DNA from 2 places in the Mesobacillus subterraneus genome. Region 1 is predicted to be linked to the other one. Evidence: a T-box and tRNA genes for the amino acid it is inferred to sense, from the RefSeq annotation. Region 1 holds a T-box; the other holds one or more tRNA genes.
The links. A T-box is a leader RNA that pairs with one kind of tRNA and senses whether it is charged. The one in region 1 lies ahead of asnS (asparagine--tRNA ligase), so its partner is inferred to be a tRNA-Asn.
Positions count from the first base shown of each region.

Region 2: it has a tRNA-Asn gene. The T-box ahead of asnS (asparagine--tRNA ligase) is inferred to sense a tRNA for this amino acid. The anticodon was not compared.

Region 1 covers NZ_CP129019.1:1,346,844-1,350,032, reverse strand. Annotated here, with positions in the region: gene asnS (asparagine--tRNA ligase) at 41-1,432, opposite strand; T-box leader at 1,487-1,720, opposite strand; gene LC048_RS06820 (DMT family transporter) at 2,192-3,097, opposite strand; gene LC048_RS06815 (carboxypeptidase M32) at 3,178-3,189, opposite strand, start outside.
Region 2 covers NZ_CP129019.1:4,230,163-4,233,351, forward strand. Annotated here, with positions in the region: tRNA gene LC048_RS22010 (tRNA-Ala) at 14-89, opposite strand; tRNA gene LC048_RS22015 (tRNA-Gly) at 93-167, opposite strand; tRNA gene LC048_RS22020 (tRNA-Lys) at 240-312, opposite strand; tRNA gene LC048_RS22025 (tRNA-Gln) at 466-540, opposite strand; tRNA gene LC048_RS22030 (tRNA-Tyr) at 596-680, opposite strand; tRNA gene LC048_RS22035 (tRNA-Thr) at 775-850, opposite strand; tRNA gene LC048_RS22040 (tRNA-Val) at 890-965, opposite strand; tRNA gene LC048_RS22045 (tRNA-Glu) at 1,011-1,085, opposite strand; tRNA gene LC048_RS22050 (tRNA-Thr) at 1,103-1,175, opposite strand; tRNA gene LC048_RS22055 (tRNA-Asn) at 1,218-1,292, opposite strand; rRNA gene rrf (5S ribosomal RNA) at 1,373-1,488, opposite strand; rRNA gene LC048_RS22065 (23S ribosomal RNA) at 1,565-3,189, opposite strand, start outside.

The DNA of each region.
Region 1 (3,189 bases):
TAGGATGCCGCAGCATCCTATTTTTCATTTTTTACACCTATTAAAATTCTGCATTTCCTGGTGTACGCGGGAATGGAATGACATCACGGATGTTCTTCATTCCGGTCAGGTACATAACAAGTCGTTCGAAACCAATACCATACCCTGAATGCTTTGTGCTGCCGTATTTTCTAAGCTCCAAGTACCACCAGTAATCTTCTTCCAACATACCAAGTTCTTTAATTCGTTCTGCAAGGACTTCTTCTCTTTCTTCACGCTGGCTGCCGCCGATTAACTCGCCTATACCAGGAACCAAAAGGTCGGTCGCAGCAACTGTCTTGCCATCCTCATTCGCACGCATATAAAATGCCTTGATTTCTTTCGGATAGTCGGTTACGAAGACAGGGCGCTTGTAAATTTCCTCGCTAAGGTAACGCTCATGTTCCGTTTGCAGATCTGTACCCCATTCAACAGGGTATTCAAATTCCTTACCTGAGTTCTTTAATAGTTCAACAGCTTCACTATAAGTAACTCTTCCGAAATCTGATTGCAATGCATTCTGCAATCTCTCAATGAGCGTTTTATCGATAAAGCTGTTAAAAAAGGCCATTTCTTCTGGTGCATGCTCAAAAACGTAATCAATGACATACTTGACCATTTCTTCGCCAAGGTCCATGATATCCGGTAATTCCGCAAAGGCTACTTCAGGCTCGATCATCCAGAATTCTGAGGCATGTCGTGCCGTATTGGAATTTTCTGCTCTGAATGTCGGACCAAAAGTATACACATTACGGAAAGCAAGAGCAAAGCTTTCCACATTTAATTGACCACTCACGGTTAAGTTGGTTTCTTTCCCAAAGAAATCTGCACTGTCATCAACTTTTCCATCTTCGCTTTTTGGAAGCTTGTTCAAGTCCATTGATGTTACACGGAACATTTCCCCTGCTCCTTCAGTATCGCTTCCAGTAATAATCGGTGTATGTACATATACAAACCCTTTGTCTTGAAAGAATTTGTGAAGGGCATAGGATGCAAGAGACCTTACTCTGAAAACGGCTGAGAAGGCGTTGGCTCTCGGACGTAAATGAGCGATTGTCCTCAAATATTCAAGGGTATGTCTCTTTTTTTGTATAGGATAATCTGTATCCGACAATCCCTCGACGACAATCTTTGTCGCTTTAATTTCAAATGGCTGCTTCATCTCAGGAGTTGGAACAAATTCACCTTCTACTAAAACAGAAGAACTGATAGGCAACTTCGTAATTTCTTTAAAGTTATCAAGGGTATCCTCAAAAACAATCTGTACACTCTTAAAGAATGTTCCATCATTCAACTCCATAAAGCCAATGGTTTTTGAATCACGAAGAGTACGGATCCATCCTGTAATTTGAACAGTTTTGTCATTAAAATTCTCTTGATTTCTGTATAAGTCTTTTACTACTGTCTTAATCATAATTAGCCTCCTTATAGTAATTTTTTGCAATAAAAAAAGCCTTCTATCCCTAAAAAAAGGGACGAAAGGCTGAACTTCCGCGGTACCACCCAAATTGTCATAAAATGACCAACTTTACTATTGCATAACCCAGTATATAACGTGCTGGAAACGTCTAAGCCTACTCAAGTTTCCCCTTTCGGTTAGAACTCAAAGGTGTTCTTCATTTATGCTTCATCACCAGGCTTCCACCGTCCCCGGCTCGCTATTGAATATAGCAAAAACTACTTTCCTTTTCATCGATTTACCTTATGTAGTTTTCAAAAGGATTTTTACTGTAATAATTTATCACAAAAGATAATCCTTTGTCTAGTTGCCCCCTGATTTATCTGCATTTTTCCCTAAAAATCATCATATACAACCTTAAGATTATCTTAACTAAAAAACTATTTTAAATCGAGTTTTAAAAATAAACGGAAAAATTCCGCTTAAATTGAAAACCCCTCTTATTTTCTTAAAAATAAGGGGAGTTTTTCCGGTTATCTAAATCAAATCGTTGTATTTTGTCTTATTTTTAGCAATTAACCGGAATATCTCCGCCTATTCCACTTAAAAAACTTCAATTGTGTACAATAGCCGGAAATTCTCCCCTTTTAGATTCACTTATGATCACTAAAATCAGCTTTGAAAGATAACTGAGCCTTAGCTTAAAAGTACCTTTACTAAAATAGAAGCTTGGATTTGAACCTGGCTCTTTCCGTTTTTTATTTGCAATACTTTTCACACAGTGTAGTGATTTTTTTGCTTCCTGATTGGAATTGAGATATTGATAGATATCACAGATACGATGATCATCGAAGATCCGAGCATCTGAAGACTCCCCAGCCTGTCTCCATACACCAGTATTCCAAGCATGGTGGCAATAACGGGTTCCAGTGTAGCAACTACTGCAGCCGTACTGCTTTCCGTCCTTTCAAGGCCCCAGGAGTATGCAAAATAGGCAATTACAGTCGGGAAAATACCTAACCCTATCGCATAAAGCCACACATCATCAGCGAGAAGGACATCTGCTTTGCTGACGATTCCAGTTGTCGGTACCAGTACAGCGGAAGCCACAAGGAATGTATACAAAGTAACCGTAAAAGGGTGGTACCGGCGTAATGCGATCTTGCCAAAGATACTGTAAAGAGCATAGCCGAAGCCTGCCCCAAGTCCAATAAGGATACTGGAGACAGAATATGACGTTCCCCCATGTCCTGTCATGCCTGCTGCAAGCGTACACCCGATGACTGTCATGACAATTGCCAACAGCTTCTTCCTGTTTATCCTTTCTTTCAGGAAAAGAAAGGATAAAACCGCCACAAAAGCAGGAGAAGTATACAGTAAAGCTACTGCAATCGGGATGTTCATTAAGTTGATTGCTGTAAAGTAAGACCAATTAAAAAACACAATGCTTAAAATCCCTGTACCAACAAAAAGATACAAGTCTTTCACTCTTATTTTTAAATGGCCGCGGTAAAAAGAAATTCCCGTCAACATTAAAATAATGGCTGCAGTCAACACACGTATGGCCACAATCTCCATGGCTCCGAAACCCGCACTATTCAGGCCTTTGACAAAGAAACCAATTAGCCCCCACATTACGGCTGCAAATGCAATCAATAGATAAGGTAATTTCCTGGACAATAGGTTTCACCACACAGAAAAGATGGCAGAAAAACTGCCACCTTATTTTACTAAGACTCTTAATAGTTTAAAAGATGTATTTAGACTAATTC
Region 2 (3,189 bases), 1.9 Mb from region 1:
TTATGTAGTGTGATGGTGGAGCCTAGCGGGATCGAACCGCTGACCTCCTGCGTGCAAGGCAGGCGCTCTCCCAGCTGAGCTAAGGACCCAATTGGAGCGGAAGACGGGATTCGAACCCGCGACCCCAACCTTGGCAAGGTTGTATTCTACCACTGAACTACTTCCGCATGATTTTATTATAATAGATAAAACCCCTAAAAATAAAGGATTAAGTTCATTCTTAGGGGTCTTAACATGAGTGAGCCATGAAGGACTCGAACCTTCGACCCTCTGATTAAAAGTCAGATGCTCTACCGACTGAGCTAATGGCTCAAATTTAAAGTGGGACAAAGATTGCCTCCACCCATTTATATTCCCTGTCGCATCTGATGCTCAAAAGACCTTCGGTCTTTCTCGCAGATTGCCAGGGAGGAAACTCAATGCAGCGAGCAATCTGCTCTACCGACTGAGCTAATGGCTCGTTAATGGCTGGGCTAGCTGGATTCGAACCAACGCATGTCGCAGTCAAAGTGCGATGCCTTACCGCTTGGCTATAGCCCAATGAAAAAAATAAAAAGGACATTAATAGCTTGTCCAATTTTAATATGTATTAAAATGGTGGAGGGGGACGGATTCGAACCGCCGAACCCGGAGGGAGCGGATTTACAGTCCGCCGCGTTTAGCCACTTCGCTACCCCTCCACATATAAGTGCTTCTGTACCTAGTTAGATGCTCAAATTCCCTTCGGGATTTTTCGCATGCTTCCGCTGAAGTTATTCAAGGAAGAAAGAAGCATGGTGCCGGCAAGAGGACTTGAACCCCCAACCTACTGATTACAAGTCAGTTGCTCTACCAATTGAGCTACACCGGCATGTTAATGAAGATTAATTTCATCAGGTAAAAAAAATCATGGTGGAGGATGACGGGATCGAACCGCCGACCCTCTGCTTGTAAGGCAGATGCTCTCCCAGCTGAGCTAATCCTCCATTATTAAATTCCCTGATGTTTTTATCACTGGTGTGAAAAAATCTTGGTGACCCCTACGGGATTCGAACCCGTGTTACCGCCGTGAAAGGGCGGTGTCTTAACCGCTTGACCAAGGGGCCATTAATAATATTTTCAGAGCTTCCAAGCGGGCTCGAACCGCTGACCTCTTCCTTACCATGGAAGTGCTCTACCTGCTGAGCTATGGAAGCATTTTGCTGCCAGCTCAAATGACTTTTGTCATTTAGAGATAATGGCTCCGCAGGTAGGATTCGAACCTACGACCGCTCGGTTAACAGCCGAGTGCTCTACCACTGAGCTACTGCGGAATAATGGTAATTTTACATAACTCTTGCAGAAGATTCGGCTGCCTCATCTTAGAAGTGATCCAAGATGAAAAAGCATCATCGCCCGGCGGCGTCCTACTCTCACAGGGGGAAACCCCCAACTACCATCGGCGCTGAGAAGCTTAACTTCCGTGTTCGGTATGGGAACGGGTGTGACCTTCTCGCTATCGCCACCAGACTATTTGGTTTGAGGTTTTATTCCCTCAAAACTAGATAATGTGTAAGAAGAATTCAAGAAAAACGAGTCATCTAATTTGGTTAAGTCCTCGAACGATTAGTATCAGTCAGCTCCACACGTCACCGCGCTTCCACCTCTGACCTATCAACCTGATCATCTTTCAGGGTTCTTACTAGCTTGCGCTATGGGAAATCTCATCTTGAGGGGGCTTCATGCTTAGATGCTTTCAGCACTTATCCCGTCCGCACATAGCTACCCAGCGATGCCTTTGGCAAGACAACTGGTACACCAGCGGTGCGTCCATCCCGGTCCTCTCGTACTAAGGACAGCTCCTCTCAAATTTCCTGCGCCCACGACGGATAGGGACCGAACTGTCTCACGACGTTCTGAACCCAGCTCGCGTACCGCTTTAATGGGCGAACAGCCCAACCCTTGGGACCGACTACAGCCCCAGGATGCGATGAGCCGACATCGAGGTGCCAAACCTCCCCGTCGATGTGGACTCTTGGGGGAGATAAGCCTGTTATCCCCGGGGTAGCTTTTATCCGTTGAGCGATACTCTTCCATGCGGAACCACCGGATCACTAAGCCCGACTTTCGTCCCTGCTCGACTTGTAGGTCTCGCAGTCAAGCTCCCTTGTGCCTTTACACTCTGCGAATGATTTCCAACCATTCTGAGGGAACCTTTGGGCGCCTCCGTTACTCTTTAGGAGGCGACCGCCCCAGTCAAACTGCCCACCTGACACTGTCTCCCGCCCCGATCAGGGGCGTGGGTTAGAATTTCAATACAGCCAGGGTAGTATCCCACCAGCGCCTCCACCGAAGCTGGCGCTCCGGTTTCTCAGGCTCCTACCTATCCTGTACAAGCTGTACCAAAATTCAATATCAGGCTACAGTAAAGCTCCACGGGGTCTTTCCGTCCTGTCGCGGGTAACCTGCATCTTCACAGGTACTATAATTTCACCGAGTCTCTCGTTGAGACAGTGCCCAGATCGTTACGCCTTTCGTGCGGGTCGGAACTTACCCGACAAGGAATTTCGCTACCTTAGGACCGTTATAGTTACGCCGTTTACTGGGGCTTCGATTCAGAGCTTCGCGTGAGCTAACCCCTCCTCTTAACCTTCCAGCACCGGGCAGGCGTCAGCCCCTATACTTCGCCTTGCGGCTTCGCAGAGACCTGTGTTTTTGCTAAACAGTCGCCTGGTATATTCACTGCGGCTCATCTAGGCTATTCACCCAAATGAGCACCCCTTCTCCCGAAGTTACGGGGTCATTTTGCCGAGTTCCTTAACGAGAGTTCTCTCGCTCACCTTAGGATTCTCTCCTCGCCTACCTGTGTCGGTTTGCGGTACGGGCACCTTTTATCTCGCTAGAGGCTTTTCTTGGCAGTGTGAAATCAGGAACTTCGGTACTATATTTCCCTCGCTGTCACAGCTCAGCCTTCACGCAAGCGGGATTTGCCTCACTTGCAGCCTTACTGCTTAGACGCGCATATCCAACAGCGCGCTTACCCTATCCTACTGCGTCCCCCCATTGCTCAAACGATAAAGAGGTGGTACAGGAATATCAACCTGTTGTCCATCGCCTACGCCTTTCTACTCGGCTTAGGTCCCGACTAACCCTGAGAGGACGAGCCTTCCTCAGGAAACCTTGGGCATTCGGTGGATGGGATTCTCACCCATCTTTCGCTACTCATACCGG